Regions from separate parts of the Bradyrhizobium sp. BWA-3-5 genome, predicted to be linked through region 2. Evidence: riboswitches for the same ligand, from Rfam matches in the RefSeq annotation. Region 2 holds a riboswitch; the other holds the start of a gene.
The links. Region 2 has a riboswitch for S-adenosylmethionine ahead of RX331_RS03280 (O-succinylhomoserine sulfhydrylase). Riboswitches for the same ligand answer to the same signal wherever they lie in the genome.
Positions count from the first base shown of each region.

Region 1: another riboswitch for S-adenosylmethionine. It lies ahead of RX331_RS04695 (homoserine O-acetyltransferase MetX); the one in region 2 lies ahead of RX331_RS03280 (O-succinylhomoserine sulfhydrylase).

Region 1 covers NZ_CP136626.1:970,463-979,771, forward strand. The annotation lists gene RX331_RS04675 (hypothetical protein) at 86-316, shown strand; gene RX331_RS04680 (prephenate/arogenate dehydrogenase family protein) at 402-1,340, opposite strand; gene hisC (histidinol-phosphate transaminase) at 1,337-2,434, opposite strand; gene RX331_RS04690 (chorismate mutase) at 2,465-3,313, opposite strand; SAM riboswitch at 3,476-3,555, shown strand; gene RX331_RS04695 (homoserine O-acetyltransferase MetX) at 3,632-4,831, shown strand; gene metW (methionine biosynthesis protein MetW) at 4,836-5,504, shown strand; gene RX331_RS04705 (alpha/beta hydrolase) at 5,641-6,513, opposite strand; gene RX331_RS04710 (TIGR02594 family protein) at 6,773-7,603, shown strand; gene RX331_RS04715 (DnaJ domain-containing protein) at 7,674-8,453, opposite strand; gene RX331_RS04720 (hypothetical protein) at 8,731-9,255, opposite strand.
Region 2 covers NZ_CP136626.1:699,186-708,494, reverse strand. The annotation lists gene RX331_RS03300 (hypothetical protein) at 1-233, shown strand, start outside; gene RX331_RS03295 (MATE family efflux transporter) at 358-1,800, opposite strand; gene RX331_RS03290 (sorbosone dehydrogenase family protein) at 2,011-3,348, shown strand; gene RX331_RS03285 (2'-deoxycytidine 5'-triphosphate deaminase) at 3,516-4,622, opposite strand; SAM riboswitch at 4,745-4,824, shown strand; gene RX331_RS03280 (O-succinylhomoserine sulfhydrylase) at 4,895-6,121, shown strand; gene RX331_RS03275 (SGNH/GDSL hydrolase family protein) at 6,230-7,285, opposite strand; gene RX331_RS03270 (SGNH/GDSL hydrolase family protein) at 7,297-8,079, opposite strand; gene RX331_RS03265 (OpgC domain-containing protein) at 8,076-9,309, opposite strand, start outside.

The DNA.
Region 1 (9,309 bases), 270 kb from region 2:
TGGTCCGTGACGGGAATGTTGTGCTGAAATCCCAGTCCTGTTCTCCGACGGCCCTCATCGATGGGCCGACAGTGAGGAGAGCAGAATGACCACGATCCGCTTTATTGGCACAGCTACGGCATTGTCCTTGTTGGCCGTGTCTTCCCCCGCCTCGGCGCAGCCCGTGATCGATGAGCCGGGAATGTTCGCGTTCTTTCATCCCAACGGCGATCTCGGCATCGGATCGGCACGACCGCGGATCGAGGCGCAGGCAATGGCGCCGCGGATCGTGATGCGACATCCGATCCACGCGCTTCCCGTGAAATTGCGGAAATAGCGTGCGGTGCCCGCCATCTTGATCCGCAGAAAGAATGGTGGGCACGCTTCGCTTTGCCCGCCCTACGATTTTCTCTCTGGCCCGCTCACTCCGCCTTCTTCAGCGGCGGGTGCGGCCGGCCGAAATCGGCGGCGGCCGAATCCTGGCCGATCTCGACGATGCCGCGGCGGATGGCGCGGGTGCGGGTGAAGTGGTCGAACAGCGCCTCGCCGTCGCCCCGCCGGATGGCGCGGGTCAGCTTCGACAGATCCTCGTTGAAGGTGCCGAGCATTTCCAGCACGGCTTCCTTGTTGCTCAAGAACACGTCGCGCCACATTGTGGGATCGGACGCCGCAATGCGGGTGAAATCGCGGAAACCGCCGGCGGAGAATTTGATCACTTCCGACGAGGTCACCTGCGCCAGCTCATCCGCCGTGCCGACGATGGTGTAAGCGATCAGGTGCGGCAGATGGCTGGTGATCGCCAGCACCAGGTCGTGATGGTCGGGCGTCATGGTCTCGACCTTGGCGCCCATGCCGGCCCAGAACGCGCGCAGCGCCTCGACCGCCATCGGATCGGTGCCCTCGGGCGGGGTAAGGATGCACCAGCGGTCGATGAAGAGCTCGGCGAAGCCGGAATCCGGTCCCGAATGTTCGGTGCCGGCCACGGGGTGCGCCGGAACGAAATGAACGTGCGAGGGCAGATGCGGCGCCATCTCGCGGACGATCGCGCCCTTCACCGAGCCGACGTCGGAGACGATCGCGCCGGCCTTGAGGTGCGGCGCGATCTCCTGCGCGACTGCGCCGCAGGCGCCGACGGGGATGCAGAGGATCACGAGGTCGGCGTCCCTGACGGCCTCCGCGTTGGTCTCCAGCACATGGTCGACAATCCCGAGTTCAACCACCCGCGCGCGCGTTTTTTCCGAGCGCGCGGTGGTGACGATTTCGCTGGCGAGACCTTGCGCCCGCGCCGCGCGCGCGATCGAGCCGCCGATCAGGCCGAAGCCGATCAGCGCGACGCGCCGGAAGATCGGTGCCGCGTTCATTTGGCCGCCACGAAGTCGCGCAAGGCATCGATGACGAGGCGGTTGGCCTCCTCGGTGCCGATGGTCATGCGCAAAGCGTGCGGCAGGCCGTAATTGTTGAGCGCCCGCAGCACGAGGCCTCGCTTGGTGAGGAACGCGTCGGCGTCGGCCGCGGTCTTGCCCTTCTCATTGGGAAAGTGGATCAGCACGAAATTCGCCACGCTCGGCGTCACCTTCAGCCCGAGCTTGCCGATCTCTTCGGTGAGCCAGTTGCGCCACTCCTCGGTGAACGCCTTCGACTTCTGGACATGCGCGGCGTCCTCGATCGCGGCGACCGCGGCCAGCATTGCCGGCGTCGAGACGTTGAAGGGGCCGCGGATGCGGTTGACGGCATCGACGATGTGGGCCGGGCCGAACATCCAGCCGATGCGCAGCGCCGCCAGCCCGTGGATCTTGGAGAAGGTGTGCGTCATCACGGTGTTTTCAGTGGTCGCCACCAGCTCCAGGCCGAGCTCATAATCGTTGCGCGAGACGTAGTCGGAATAGGCGGCATCCAGCACCAGCAGTACATGCCCCGGCAATCCGGCGCGCAGCCGCTTGACCTCGTCGAACGGCACATAGGTGCCGGTCGGGTTGTTCGGGTTGGCCAGCCACACCAGTTTTGTGCGTGGCGTCACCCGCGCCAGGATCGCGTCGACGTCGGCAGTGTAATTGGTCTCGGGCGCGACGACGTTCTTGGCGCCGTTCGCCATCGTGGCGATCGGGTACACCAGAAAACCGTGCGTGGTGGAGATCGCCTCATCGCCCTGGCCGAGATAGGTGTGCGCCAAAAGGTTGAGGATTTCGTCCGAGCCGGCTCCGCAGATGATGCGGTTGGGATCGAGCCCATAGGCGCGGCCGATCGCCTCGCGCAGCACCCTCGAGGTTCCTTCCGGATAGTCCTCCAGATGCGCCACCGTCTGCTTGTAGACTTCCATCGCCTTCGGCGACGGCCCGAACGGGGTCTCGTTGGCGGACAGCTTGAACACCTTGCGGCCCGGCTCCGGCACCGGCGACTTGCCGGGCGTGTAGGGCGCAATATCGAGAATGCCGGGATTCGGCACGGGGCGGTTCATCTTCAACTCCGGAAATGGCGGGGCGGTGAGTTAGGGCTTGGCCGACCCGCTCGCCGGCACCGTATAGCGCGTTGCGTGGCTGCCGACGAGGGCCGAAGAGCGCACCGAGGCGCCGGCCTGGATCAGGGCAGCCTTGATCTTCTCGAATCCGGTGCCCGCATCCGACACCAATAGTGCCGCGCCGTCGAAGGCGGTATCGGGCACCGCGACGATTTCGGCGAGCGGCGCCACCGCGCGGGCGATGTCGGCGTTCCACCCGGAGACGCGCACGCTCCAGGTCTGCACTTCCGTCACCATGGCATCGTCGGCGACCCGGGAGATCACGAAGACCGGCAGGGCGGCCGGATGATCGGCGCGTTCGAGGAAGGGCAGGCGGGCGATGATCTTTGGCGCGCCGTCCGTCTCGAGCAGATTCCACCACGGGGTGCGGCTGGAGATCGCCGAGACCAGCGCCAGATCGCCCTTCGATTTCGCCACCGCCTCGACCGCGACCTGGGCGCTGAAATGGCCGACATAAGGCACGACAAAGCCGAAATGAAACCGCGCCGAATCCCGCATCGCGGACTCGCCGACTGAGACATCGGCATGCACCGAGAACGGCGCTTGAACGTAAGTGAAAGTCGAGATGATGACGCGCCAGATGCTCTCGATGGTGTCGAGCGGCAGGATGCCGCGATGGCGCTGCACGAGCTCTCGCATCATGCTGGCCTCGCGCGCGGGCCGGAATGCGGAGCCGACCTCCTGGGTCTTCTTGACCTGGATCAGGCGGTCGATGATGTCGCCGCGCGCCATCAGGAGGCGATGGACCTGCTCGTCGATCGCATCGATCTCCTTGCGCAGTTGTTGCAGCGTGGGCGGGGCCGGGGGAGCGTTGGACATGTCAGAAACCTTCACGCCGGATCGATCCAAAACGTCGGCAAGCGTGCCCATTGCTTAGAAAAGACGGCCGCTGAAAGCAAAGAGAAACGGCGGGCCCGGCGCGGCTGCAACCCGGTTAACCATGGGCGTGCCTTGACGAAAAGCCCGCCAGCGACTAATTTTAAGCCATTCCGTGGTCATTTGAGCCGGCCGGCTTGCAGCCACGTTAAACAACTCGCTAAACAGGCCGGGGACAGAGTTGATCCCGGCCGAACCTTTGTTCAGGCCGGGTTTTTTATGGCCTGTTAAGGGCCTCCGCGCGGAGGCGGATGGCACGTCATGGCAAACCTGCATTCGATACCAAGCCCGTCGATCCAGAGCGAGGACCGTGCGCACGAGGCCGACCATCCGACGTCGCTGCTGGCGACGTTCGGCACTGAGCAGCCGCTGCGGCTCGATTGTGGCGTCGATCTTGCGCCCTTCCAGATCGCATATCAGACCTACGGCGAGCTCAACGCCGATCGCTCCAACGCCATCCTGATCTGCCACGCGCTGACCCTCGATCAGCACGTCGCCAACGTGCATCCGCTGACCGGCAAGGCCGGCTGGTGGGAGATCATGGTCGGTCCGGGCCGGCCGCTCGATACCGAGAAATACTTCATCATCTGTTCGAACGTGATCGGCGGCTGCATGGGCTCGACCGGTCCGGCCTCGACCAATCCGGCCACCGGCAAGGCGTGGGGCCTGGATTTTCCCCTGATCACCATTCCCGACATGGTGCGCGCGCAGGCCATGCTGCTCGATCGTCTCGGCATCGAAACGCTGCTCTGCGTGCTCGGCGGCTCGATGGGCGGCATGCAGGTGCTGCAATGGACGGCGGCCTATCCGGAGCGCGTGTTTTCGGCGATGCCGGTTGCCTGTGCGACGCGCCACTCGGCGCAGAACATCGCGTTTCACGAGCTGGGGCGGCAGGCCGTGATGGCCGATCCGGACTGGCATCATGGGCGCTATTTCGAACAGGACACCCAGCCGCATCGCGGGCTCGCGGTCGCGCGGATGGCCGGACACATCACCTATCTCTCTGACGCCGCGCTGCACCGCAAGTTCGGCCGTCGCATGCAGGATCGCGATCTCCCGACCTTTTCGTTCGACGCCGATTTTCAGGTCGAGAGCTACCTGCGTTATCAAGGCTCGTCCTTTGTCGAGCGCTTCGATGCCAACAGCTATCTCTATCTGACGCGCGCGATGGACTATTTCGACATCGCCGCCGACCATGATGGCGTGCTGGCGAAAGCCTTCACCGGCATCAAGACGCGGTTCTGCGTGGTGTCGTTCACCTCGGACTGGCTGTTCCCGACCTCGGAATCGCGCGCGCTCGTGCATGCGCTGAACGCGTCGAGCGCACGGGTGTCGTTTGCCGAGATCGAAACCGATCGTGGCCACGACGCCTTCCTGCTCGACGTGCCCGAATTCTTTGACATCACGCGCGCGTTCCTGGAATCGGCCGGCACCGCGCGTGGCCTGAAAAATGGTGGTTGATCCGATGGCACTTCAGGACCAGACGCTTCCCCTGCCGGGCATCGTTCCCGACCGCACCGGCAGCGACCGCACCGACCATCTCTTGGTCGCGAAGATGGTCGAGCCGGGCTCGCGGGTGCTCGATGTCGGCTGCGGCGACGGCGAACTGCTGCAGCTATTGGAGAGCCGCGGCATCGACGGCCGCGGTATCGAATTGTCGCGCGAGGGCGTCAACCGCTGCGTCGCCAAGGGCCTTGCGGTGGTGCAGGGCGACGCCGACACCGACCTCGTCAACTATCCCGACGACGCCTTCGATTACGTGATCCTGTCGCAAACGTTGCAGGCCACGCGGCAGCCGCGGGCGGTGCTGGAAAACCTGCTCCGGATCGGCCGGCGCGCCATCGTATCGTTCCCGAATTTCGGCTTCTGGAAGATGCGGCTGCAGCTCCTGATCGGCGGCCACATGCCGCGCACGGAGAATCTGCCGGCGACCTGGTACGACACCGCCAACATCCACTTCTGCACCATCAAGGATTTCGTCGAGCTCTGCGACGAGATCAACGTCAAGATGGAGCGCGCGGTCGCGCTCGATCTCTACGGCCGCCCGGTGCCGCTGAACCTGCCCTGGTGGGTCTGGAACATGTTCGGCGAGCAGGGCGTGTTTTTGCTGAGCAGGGGCGGGAAGGGGAAGTAGAGAAAGCGTGCCGCAACGGCAGTCCACTCCCTCTCCCGCTTGCGGGGAGGGCTGGGGTGGGGGTGTTCCACATAACGCGCTCGTCGGGTGGAGAGAGCCCCCACCCGCAAGCGGGAGAGGTGCACTACCGCTGACGCTAGACTACCGCCTTCACCATCGACCGCGCATCCCGCACCGGCCATCTCCCGGCCTCGACCAGCGCAATGAACCGCTCCACCATCTCGTTGAACAGCGCCGGCTCCTCCAGATTGAGCACGTGCCCCGACTTCGGAAAGAACGACAGCCCGGCGGCCGGCAGGTGCTTCTTCAAGAACAGGCTCGGCCCGACGCAATTGTCGTCCTCGTCGCCGCACAGGATCAGCGCCGGTGTCGCCACGCGCCGGATCGCCTCCGTCATGGTGTAGATCGAGGGACGCTTGCCCTGAAAGCTGCGCATCGTGTTGGCCGAGCCCTTGGCGTCATGCCGCGCCAGCGCGGCGTAGAAGTCGGCATGGCCGCGCGGATCCTTGAGCAGGAACGGAATCCGGCTCGGCGCCTCGCGCGTCACCTTGGCAACCTCGACCGAGCCGATCGCCTCGTACTGCTCGGCATTGGCGACGCATTGCTCGCGGAAGGTGTCGAGGTTGTCGAGGTCCGAGCCCGAGCCCACCGCGGCGAGCGTCATCGACCGCGACCGCGCCGGCGCGTTCAGCGCGACCTGCAGCGAGGAATAGGAGCCCATCGAGAGGCCGACGAAATGCGCCTTGTCGATTCCGAGGTGATCGAGCACGGCAAGTGCGTCGGTGTAGAAATAATCGTAAGTGTAGACGTCTGCGGTATCAGGCACGTCGGAGGGCGTGTAGCCGCGCGCCGAATAGGCGATGCAGCGATGGGCGCGTGAGAAGTAGCGCATCTGCGGCTCCCAGTTGGTGTGGTCGGCCGCGAACTCGTGCAGGAAGATGATCGGCGTGCCGCTTCCGGCCTCCTCGAAGTAGAGGCGGACACCATCCCTGGCGATTGCGTGGGGCATTTCGTTTTCCTCATCATTTTCTTGTTTTTACGCAACTTCATTACGCAGCGAGCTCAGAAGATCGCAATTAATTTTCGGGGCTGCAATACGGCATGAAAGGTCCATTTTCGCCACGGAATCCACGTGGAATCACCCCGAAATTGTTATCCCGCTGCCACATGAAATCTTCCTCTCGTCACATCCCGCAATGCAAAACGCCGCCCGCGTTCGTTCGTAGACGAACGCAAGGGGAAGGTGGGGGTGTTAAAGAGGACCAAGTATGAGTCAGTTGTTTGTGTTTCGCCGGTCGGTTCGTTTCATCGCACTGGCGCTGTGTTCGGCTTCCATCTTCGTATTTGTCTCTCCGGCTTCAGCAAGACCACACCACGCAGGGCGACATGCCCGCGCCTATCACGCTGGCCAGTACAAGCATCACGCCTATCGCCACCATCGCCATGCGCACAAGATGCAGCATGAGGCGTCGCCGATGCAGGCCGGCGGCTTCGCCGAATTCAATCCGAGCTACATGCCGGGCGGCACCCCGATGACGGTACCCGCCGGCGTCGGCTCGCAAAGCGTCGCCGATGCGCGCGCCGATCGCGCCAGCCGCCGTGCGAAGGCGCGGCACGAAGCGCGCCCATCGCGCTGGGAGCGCGCCGTCGTGCAGATGAATGCGCGCGGGCTTGGCGATGCCAACGCCAGCGTCGCGCCGAATGCAACGGTGACGCCGACCGGCGGCGCGATGGCCTCTGGCTACGGCTCCTCAGGTCTCGTCTCCGAAGCGCGAAAATATCTCGGCGGCAACCCGACCGGCCGCGGCAGCCTGTGGTGCGCGCGCTTCATGAACATGGTGCTACAGCATTCCGGCTATCGCGGCACCGGCTCGGACATGGCGAGCTCGTTCGCGAAATACGGCCAGCGCGTTTCCGGCCCGCAGGTCGGCGCCATCGCCGTGATGTCGCGCGGCCGCCGCGGCGGCCATGTCGGCATCATCACCGGTATCGATGCCAAGGGCAATCCGATCATGATCTCCGGCAACAACGGCAACCGCGTCCGTGAAGCCCCAGTCTCGCGCGGCCGGATTTACGCCTACGTCATGCCGACGAGCTGATCGACGGCATCCGCAGCTGAAGCGCGATGACGACTAGATCGCATTGCGCTTCATGCCGCTATCGGTCGCGTCAGCGCGCGCGCGCCCCCGAAGCGGCCGCGCTTCGACTTAGCGCGTCGATGCGCTTGGCCTCGGCGACGTCGGCAAAGGCGCGCTTCAGGTCGCCCAGGCGATGGAAGACAATGGCGCGATTGATGTAGGAATCTGACAGGCCGGGATCCCTATCGATCGCCAAGTCGAAATTGGCGAGCGCGATGTACAGGTCCCCGCTGCGATACGCCAAAATGCCTCGCTCCAGATAATATCGGGCGTCCTTGGTCTCGGCCTCGCGTGGCGGGGAAGCATGGGCGCTTGCGGAATCGATGCCCGTTGTCGCTGCAGGCGCGGTGCCGTCCGGTTTGGCCGGCGCTTCTGCGTCCGGCAGATTCACGCCGGCACCGGCGACTGCAAGCTGGTCGCGCCCGGAAGCCTCGGTCACCTGCGGCGCAGCGACGGGCCGCCCGTCGACAGGCTTGAACAGAAAGTATCCTCCAACAAGCACGGCCGAGACCGCCGCACTCACGATGGCGTCGACGGCCAGCCTGCGGATTGCGCCAGGGAAGTTGCTGCGCTTTGGCTCCGGGTTTTGCTGGCGGCATGCGACTTCTAGCAGTCGGTCGTAGGCCGCTCGTTGCTGCTCGTCACTCAGAATGGCGTTGGCACGGACGATCCGTCTGAATCTCTCTGCGGCTTGCTGGTCGCCGGGATTGACGTCGGGATGGCTTGCCTTCGCAGCCTTACGGAATGCAGCTCTCAGATCGTCCGCATCGTCGTCTGGAAGCGCTCCCAGCAAATCGTAAAGAGTTGTCATTACTGCTCACTGAAATGCCGATGCGATCAGATAAAGATTAACCATATGGGTCGACGCCTCAATCAATGCGTAACCAGCGGAAAAAGCCCCACCGCAAGAATCGTGAAGGGCTCGAATGGCGAAACCAAGACGAAACGAAGGAGGGCTTGCGCCTCGCAGGCGTAGGCAAAATGCCAGCTAAGGTGGACGCTGATGGATCAATCTTGCTTAGATTGTGAAGCAGGCGGGGCAGCCGTGAGCTCCCGCCCGCGCCGATTATGGGGTCTTCGATGACGGGCTATCGAGCCCTTCTTCGCTGCGGGACCGGCTCGATTTCACATGTGCTGGAGCTCTGCAGCAGAGTGAGGCGCTCGCGCGCGGCCTTCTCCGCATCCAGGTAGCACTGCCGTTCGTACTCGACCTTCAAGTGGGCCCATCCATCCGGATCGGCGGTCTTGAGGTCGGACCGTTTGAACTCGCAATCGGGGGCGGGCTGCGGCGAGAGCAATGCCGGATCCGGCCGCCGGATTTTAGGTTCGGCATAACGAATTGGTTCGGAGTATCGACGGGGACGCAGGGGAGTTCGGCTGGGAAATGCCTTGCTGTCGTGCAGTGCTGGACCTATTTCATGTTGCGCCGGATTGCGCGCGCATCCGGCAACCGACACCGAACACAAAATGACGCCGATCATCAGAAGCCTTGTCGTCAGAAGTCTTGTCGTCAGAAGTCTTGGCGCACGCGACTTCAAGCCGGCGGCATCCGGCTGCTCGCCTGCTTGTTCGCAACAATCCTGAAAACGAAGCGCTCCGCCCGGGATCGCCATGCCAATGATTTCCGACTAAACGCGGCAACCATGAACGGAAAATTTGAATCGAAT
Region 2 (9,309 bases):
GCATGATGGGCGGCGGAATACCGGGCGGCTTCGGCGGCATTCCAACGGGCGGCGGTTACGTGGGCGAAGGCTACGGTATCACCGCCGGCAATTACGGCGGCATCGGCGGCGGCGACTTCATGGGCATGCTCGGCGGCGCCGGCGGCAGCGAGCTGACGGGCATGGTGCCGCAACTGATCCGCATGGCCAATGTCGGCGGCGGCCGGCATGGGCGGAAGCGTTCGCGGCGGTAGGTAGCTCCGTCATTGCGAGCGACGCGAAGCAATCTATGGCGCCACAGGCGGAGAGATGGATTGCTTCGTGGTGTCATCGGGCGCGCATTTCGCGCGACCCGTTGGCTCCTCGCAATGACGATCGCTAAGACAACGCCGGCCTAGCCTCCGCCACGGGCTGGGGCTTCGGCCCCCAGCGCGTCAGGATCACGCTGAGGCAGGACAGGCCGCCGAGCAGCACCATCGACGACGCCGCCAGCACGAAGAAATTCTGCGCGGTGGCGTCGTGCGATGACAGCCACCAACCGCCGGCGCCGATGAACAGCAGCCGCACGCTTTGCGCCAGCACCGGACCAACCACCTTGGCCGCGCCTTGCGATGAAAAATAGCAGGTCGTGGCGAGGCCGAGGAACGCGTACATCGGCGCCGCCGTCGACAAATATTGCCGGCTCGCGGCACGCACGCTCGCATCGTCCGTGAACAGATTGACCCAGATGTCGGGAAATGTCGCGATGAAGCTTGCCACCGTGCCGACCGAGACGAAGGCGACGAGTCCCGCGATCCAGCAGATCCTGCGCGCCCGCGCGATGCGCCCCGCGCCAACCGCCATGCCGACCATCGGAACGCAGGCGATGCCGACCGCGAACGAAATCGAGGTCAGCATGAATTCGAGCCGCGCGCCGATGCCGTAGCCCGCGAGAATTTCGGTGCCGAAACTCGCCAGCATATGGGTGAAGATGCTGATGGTCAGCACCGACTGCAGCGGCGAGAAGCAGGCGATCGCGCCAACCTTCAGGATGTCGATGAACATCGGCATCCGGATGCGCAGGCCACGGACCTTCGGAATCACGCGCGCGCGGCCCGAGAACAGATACCAGGACATCACGGAGATGCTGACCAGATAGGCGATCAGCGAGCCGGCCGCGACGCCGCGCATGCCGAACTGCGGGATCGGGCCGAGGCCGAGCGCGAGCGTGCCGCCCAGAATGATCTGGCAGGCTGACGAGGACAGCATCAACAGCGACGGCAGCTTCATGTTGCCGGTGCCGCGCAAGATGCCCGACATCGTGTTCATCAGCCACGGCACGACGGCGCCGCCGAAAAAGATCTGCGTGTAGGCGACCGCCTGCGTCAGCACCTTGCCGCGCCCGCCGAGCAGTTCGAACAGTGCGGGGCCGAAAATCAGCATGCCCAGCATGAAGACGAGCCCGAAGCAGAAGCCGATCAACAGCGCGTGCGATGCCAGCGTCGAGGCGCGCTCAACGTCGCCGGCGCCGAGGGCGCGGGCAATCGCCGAAGCCACGCCGCCGCCCATGGCGCCGCCCGACATGGTCATGGTCAGGATCACGGTTGGAAACACCAGCGCCATCGCCGCCAGCGCCTCGACGCCGAGCCGTCCGATATAGGAGGTTTCGGCGATCACCACGCAGGTGCCGGCGGTCAGCGCGATCACGTTGGGCCAGGCCAACCACAGCAGGGTGCGCAGGATCGGGCCGTCGAGCAGCGCATTCTTCGCCGGCGCGTCCGGTAGCGGAAGCGGGCGCTCCTTCTCGTCTACGGGAATTTCGGCGACGCCAAGCTCGGACATTTCTGCTCCCCGCCCGCGGACTTCGGTACCACGGCGCGCTGCTTCCTAGCATGGCGGCGGGTGATTCCACGTGCGCCGGGCGCAACGGGGGCCTGCGGGATTGCGGGTGACCCGCGATTTCGGGCCTGTTTCACGCCGATTTCAGTGCCAGGCCAAGAACGTTCAGCCGAGCAACGCATTGTAAGGGCGACATCCCGATGGAGGCCAACCATGCGTAGAAACATCCTGCTGACCGTTGGCGTCGCCGTGCTGGCGCTGCCGCTGGCCGCCTGCAACGACCCCAAGGACACCGCGACCGTGGCCCAGAGCTATGGTCCTTCGCCTTCCCTGCCGCCGCCGGAACACTCCTGGATCCCAACCGTGGATATTGCCTCGGTCAACCGCTGGCCGGATGGCGCCAAGCCGATCGCCGCCAACGGCATGACGGTCAATGCCTTCGCCACCGGGCTCGACCATCCGCGCACCGTCTACACACTGCCGAACGGCGACGTGCTGGTCGCCGAGAGCAACGCCCCGCCGAAGCCGGACGACGGTAAGGGCATCAAGGGCTTCATCTACAAGCAGGCGCAGAACTGGGCCGGCGCCGGCGTGCCGAGCGCCAACCGCATCACCCTGTTGCGCGATGCCGACGGAGATGGCGTGGCCGAATTCCGCAGCGTGTTCCTGAGCAATCTGAATTCGCCGTTCGGCATGGTGCTGGTCGGCGAGGACTTTTACGTCGCCAATACCGATGCGATCGTGAAATTCCCCTATCGCGAGGGCGACACCCAGATCAGCGCCCCCGGCACGAAGCTGGCGGACCTGCCGGCCGGCACGATCAATCACCACTGGACCAAGGATCTCACCGCCAGCCCGGACGGCACGAAACTGTATGCGACCGTCGGCTCCAACAGCAATGTCGGGGAAAATGGCATCGAGGCCGAGAAGGATCGCGCCGCGGTGCTGGAGGTCGATCGCGCGAGCGGGAAGTGGCGCGTGTTCGCATCGGGCCTGCGCAACCCGAACGGTCCAGCCTTCAATCCGAAGACGGGTGAACTGTGGGTCGTCGTCAACGAGCGTGACGAGCTCGGCAACGATCTCGTGCCCGACTACATGACCTCGGTAAAGGATGGCGCGTTCTACGGCTGGCCCTACAGCTATTATGGCGACCATGTCGACACCCGCGTCGAGCCGCGGCGGCCGGACCTGGTGCAGAAGGCGATCGCGCCGGATTACGCGCTCGGCGCGCACACGGCTTCCCTCGGGCTTGCCTTCAACACCGGCAACCTGTTTCCGCAGGAGATGCAAGGCGGCGCCTTCATCGGCCAGCACGGCTCGTGGAATCGCAAGCCGCGCTCGGGCTACAAGGTGATCTTCGTGCCGTTCAAGGACGGCAAGCCATCCGGCGGGCCGCAGGACGTGCTGACCGGCTTCCTCAGCGACAAGGGCGATGCGCAGGGCCGACCGGTCGGCGTGCGGCTCGACAAGCATGGTGCGCTGCTGGTCGCCGATGACGTCGGCAACACGGTATGGCGCGTGACGCCAGCGGCGAAATCGGCGTCGCGGTAGGGTGAGGTTTTCGTGCCCCGGACGCCACACAGCACGAAGTGATGCGCGGCAGAGCCGGGGCCTTCGTTCGATTGTCTGCTGAGTAAGCTGAGTCCCGGCTTAGCGCGCACGTTACCGGACGATGCTACGCATCGCCTAGGCTGCACCGCGTCCGGGACACGACAGAGCTACACCCGGAAATGCTTGCTTAGCTTCAGGCCCTGCGCCTGGTAGTTCGAGCCGATGCGCTGGCCGTACATCGCATCGGGCCGCGACAGCATTTTCTCGTAGACCAGGCGGCCGACGATCTGGCCGTGCTCCAGGATAAACGGCACCTCGCGCGAGCGCACCTCGAGCACGGCGCGGGCGCCCTTGCCGCCGGCGCCGGCATAGCCGAAGCCGGGGTCGAAGAATCCCGCATAATGCACGCGGAATTCGCCGACCAGCGGATCGAACGGCACCATCTCGGCGGCATAATCCGGCGGCACCTGCACGGCTTCCTTCGAAGCCAAGATGTAGAACTCGCCGGGATCGAGGATCAGGCTGCCGTCAGATCGGGCCGGGATCGGCTCCCAGAATTCGTCGACCGCGTAGCCGCCGCGGCGGTCGACATCGACGACGCCGGTGTGGCGCTTGGCGCGGTAGCCGACGAAGCCGCCGGTGTTCTGCCCGGACAGATCGACCGACAGCGCGACGCCGTTGGCGAGATCGGCATCATCGACGTCGACCAGCCGCTCGGCGCCATGCAGCGCATCGAGTTCGTCGGCATTGAGGATGGCCTCCCCGGTGCGGAAGCGCACCTGGGAGAGCCTGGAACCCTCGCGCAGCAGCACCGGGAACGTCTTCGGGCTGATCTCGGCATAGAGCGGACCATGATAGCCGGCGCCGATCATGTCGAAGCGGCGGGTGCCGTCGGCGATCACGCGGGTGAAGACGTCGAGCCGCCCGGTCGAGCTTTTCGGATTGGCGGCGGCGACGATTTCCGGCGGCAGCGCGAGGCTCTCCAGCAGCGGCACGATGTAGACGCAGTTGGTCTCCAGCACCGCGCCATCCGAGAGGTCGATCTCGTGCAGCTTCAATTCGTCGATGCGCTCGGCGACGGTTGAATCAGGTCCGGGCAGGAAGCTCGCACGCACACGGTAGGCGATGTCGCCGAGCCGCAAATCGAGGCTTGCCGGCTGGATCTGGCTTTCGACAAATGGGTATTCGGGCAGGATCAGGCCGGCATCCGCCATCGCCGCGATGATGCGGTCGGGCAGAATCCCGTTGGCGTCGGGCGGAAGCGTGAACGGCACGGCGCGGTCCTCTGAGGTGGCCCATCCGGACGCCAAAATAGCATCCAAACCTTGTAAATATAGGCTCTTACGGGTTATCCGATGACCGCCTTGACTGAAAGGGCGCAAGCGAATATCAGCATGACTTATCCCGTGGTGATTTGAGCCGGCCGGCTTGCAGCCACGTTAAATAAATCGCTAAACAGGCCGGGGACACGTGTGATCCCGGCCTGTGGAAATTCTTCCAGGCCGGTTTTTTGTGACCATTTTCCAGTGGTCACGTCGGAGGTCACATGTCTGAATCCAAATCTTCGGAATCCAAGTCTTCTGAAGCGAAGTCGTCTGCCGCCCGCTACCGCCCGGAAACCCGCCTGGTCCATGGCGGCACCCTGCGCTCGCAATTCGGCGAGACCTCGGAAGCGTTGTTTCTGACCCAGGGCTACGTCTACGACAGCGCGGAGCAGTGCGAGGCGCGCTTCAAGGGCGAGGCCCCCGGCTTCATCTATTCGCGCTATTCCAATCCCACGATCGCGATGTTCGAGCGCCGCATGATCGAGCTCGAGGGCGCGGAAGCCGCACGCTCGACCGCGACCGGCATGGCCGCGGTGACGACCGCGATCCTCGCACCACTTCGCGCCGGCGACCATCTGGTCGCCTCGAAGGCGCTGTTCGGCTCCTGCCTCTACGTCGTGCAGGAGCTGTTGCCGCGCTACGGCATCGAGACGACGCTGGTCGACGGCCTCGATCTCGACCAGTGGCGGCGCGCCTTGCGGCCGAACACCAAGTCGTTCTTCCTGGAGAGCCCGACCAATCCGACGCTCGACGTGCTCGACATCCCGGCGATTGCCGAGATCGCGCATAGCGGCGGTGCGCGGCTGATCGTCGACAACGTCTTCGCCACGCCGATCTGGCAGAGCCCGTTGTCGCTCGGCGCCGACGTCGTGGTCTACTCCGCAACCAAGCACATCGACGGCCAGGGCCGCTGCCTCGGCGGCATCATCCTGTCCTCAGAAGCCTTCATTGCCGAACACATTCATAACTTCATGCGGCAGACCGGCCCGTCGCTGTCGCCGTTCAACGCCTGGGCCCTGCTCAAGGGACTGGAGACGCTCGGCGTGCGGGTGCGCGCGCAGACCGAGAGCGCGGCGAAGATTGCGGACGCCCTCGCCTCGCACCCGAAAATCTCGCGCCTGATCTATCCGGGCCGCGCCGATCACCCGCAGGCGGCGCTGGTGAAGAAGCAGATGCGCGCCGGCTCGACGCTGATCGGCTTCGAGGTCAAGGGCGGCAAGGCGGCGGCGTTCCGCGTCCTCAACGCGCTGCAGATCTCGCGCATCTCCAACAATCTTGGCGATGCCAAGAGCCTTGTCACGCATCCGGCGACGACGACGCATCAGCGGCTGACACCGGAGGCGCGCGCCGAGCTCGGCATCAGCGAGGGCTTTATCCGCTTCTCGGTAGGGCTCGAGCATGCGGATGATCTGATCGAGGATTTTGCGCAGGCGCTGGAAAAGGCGTGAGGATGGTGATGCGAAGGGTGGGCAAAGGCGCGTAGCGCCATGCCCACCATGCTATCCGGATATGCGGCGTGAGATGGTGGGCTCGCTCCGCCCACCCTACAGCACTAACTACATCGGCCGGTACGTCCGCACGTCGCTGGGCACGTTGACGCCGAGCTTGATCTGGCCGACCGACTTGATGATGTCGTCGCCGAGCAGTTGCGCGAAGCAGGCATAGCCCCAGTCGCTCATGTGCAGGCCGTCGGAGGTCACGAAATTCTCGATCGGGATCGCCTGCTTCTCGTGCCAGTCCTTCATGACCGCGAAGCGCGGGAAGATTCCGACCTTGCGCAGTTCGGCGACCTTGCCCAATAGCTTCGTCATCTTGCCGGCGCTTTCAGCGTGCTCGTTGACTCGCGGTGAATATTGCGGATCGATCAGCACGACGTCGGAGCCAACGGCCTGAATGCGCGAGATGCCTTGCTCGACGAGCTTGGCCGTTTCGTCCGGATCGAGGTTGCGCAGCACGGCGTTGGTGCCGACCTGCCAGATCACGAGGTCCGGATGCAGATCGATCACCGCGGTCTGCAGCCGTTTCATCATTTCCGGCGCGTCCTCGCCGCCCTTGCCGGCGTTGACCACGGAGATGTAGGCCGTCGGATATTGCCGGCGCAATTGCGCGGCGAGCCGGTTGGGATAGGTGAACTCGGGCGCACTGGAGCCGTAGCCTTGCGTCGACGACGAGCCGAACGCGACGATCACCACCGGCTGGCCGTTCGCGAGCTTGCTTGCGACGCGCGGCAGCGAGCCCATCGTTTTGGAGGCGCCCTTCGGCGGCAGGCAGGGAACGCGGCTGAAGATATCGCCGGCCGATTTGGCGGCCTCCTTCACCTTGTCGATCGCCTTGCCGGTGATGCCCTTCGCGGCCGGATTGGCATTGGCCGTCGTAGCAGCTGACGGCACGGAGCTTTCAGGCGCCGGCTTTGGCTCAGCCTTGTTTTCGGAAGCGTTCCCGGTCTTGTTCTCAGACGCGTTGCCGGTTTGGGCTTGATCGGACAGCGCCGCGTGCTGGCCGGCCGGGGGCGGAGCCGTCTGCGCCTGCAGCGCCGCCGGCGCTAGCAGCGCCACGGCAGCAGCGGAGACGGCCAGCCAAATCGTTAAACGAAAAGGGTAGTGAGAACTCATTAACGCCAGTCCTAATTTTGCTGCGCCGGATCGAGGCGGGCCGCATCGAGCACAAATTTCGACAGCGCGCGGCCGAGGCAGGCATGAACCCGTTTGGCCATGTCGGTGCCGTGAAAACTACCGAACAGATCGAAATCTCCAGCGTCGTTCCAGTGACGCATGATGGCAAAACGGTCGAACAGTGGAACCGAGTGCTGCTGCGCCACAACCTTCATGTTATCTAGGTATGGCGGCGCGGAAATCATCGTTTCCGTGCGAGGGCTATATTGCAGATTGACCAGCACTACATCGGTTCCCGCATTTTGCAGCGCAGCAACCCCGTTGTCGATGGCACCGCGAAAATCGTCGGGATCGACGGATCGCATAGCATCGACGGTTCCCGTCTGCCAGATGACCAAAGTAGGCCTTTTTGCTTCCACCAGCTTAACGAGGCCGGCATCGACCTCCTCGGCGGTCTTGCCGCTCTGTAGTTCTACGGAGAGGTTGATCGGGATCGTGGGCAGCTTCTCCTTCAGGGCCGCCTGCAGTCTGGCCGGGTAGGCGCTGCTCTCCGAGGACAGGATGGTCGAGGAGCGGCTTCCCACTACCAGGACAGTGAGCGGCCGGGCGTTCTTGACGGCCTCGGCGACCTTCGGAAGAGTGCTTTCGGTGGCGAGGAGGTAGGATGGGACCTCGCAGGTCTGCGCGGCGGCGGCATCCTTGTCTTGGGCCTTATCCTGGGCGCGCACGGGGCCGGCGGCTGCAAGGCCCGCGAACAGCGTCAGGACCAGCACAGCTCCGGAGCGGGGTTTCATACGCTTCCCCCCGCCATATCCGCATTGATGACCGGCTTTTTCGTTTTCGACGCTCCCTTGTCGGCCGAATGCTTGTACCACGAAATTACCCACGCCATGCCCCACATGGCGAGGATTCCAACTAGGCTGACGAGGGCGTGCGTGAGGGCCCCCCCGCCGACTTCGGCCAGCACGAAATGCCCCGCAAAGGCCAGGAAGACGCCGAGGCAGAATATCTCAAGCGAATGCTGGCCGCAGAGGATCAGTGGTCGCAGCCAAGGCGATTTGAGCCCTGACCAATTCCTCGGCAGGAAGCGCACGGTAAGCGCCGCCAGCGCCAAAAAATGGGCAAAGCGCAGCACGTCGAGATCCGTCTTGGTGATCGGATACATCCACTGTTCGAGCCGCTTGGGCATCAGGAAGCTGAGCTGCGGGATGTGCCAGGTCAGCGTGACGAAGAACGCGAACAGCAGATAGGCAACGCAGATCCACAGCGTCACCTGCGAGGACAGGATGGCCGACATGCGCTGCGCCCCGCCGAGCGCGCACCAGGCGCCGAACACGAACAGCAACTGCCACGCAAACGGATTGAAGATCCAGAAGCCGCTCGGATAGGCCGTCAGGTACCAGTCGAACTGCCAGGTCAGCGCGTAGAGCAGCACGGACAACGCCAGTCCGATGTCCGCCCGCCACTTCAACAGCCACAGGATAACAGGCAAGAACAGCATCAGCACAATGTAGAGCGGCAGCACGTCCATGTTGACGGGGCGAAAGCGCAGCAGCAGCGCCTGGACGATGGTGACGTCGGGCTGCTTGAGGAAATCCATGATGCCCATTTCTTCGCTGTAGAGCGGGTTTTCGAAACGGGTCGCGACATAGGAAATTTCCGCCAGGAAGATCGTGAACAGGAACACATGGGCGACGTAGATCTGCCAGACCCGCCGCATGATGCGCGCGGTCGCCACGACGAACCCGGCCTCCAGCATCGCCCGGCCATAGACAAAGGCGGCGGTATAGCCGGAGATGAAGATGAAGATCTCGGTGGCGTCGGAAAATCCGTAGTTGCGGATCGTGAACCAGGTCAGGATATTGGTCGGCAGATGGTCGATGAAGATCAGCCACAGCGCCATGCCGCGAAACAGGTCGAGCCGCAATTCGCGCTCTCCGGTGACCGGCAGCGCAATCGCCGGGGCGGCGGCCTTGACGTCGCCGGCTTTGGCATCGCTGAGAGGCGTTCCGGCAACTGGATCG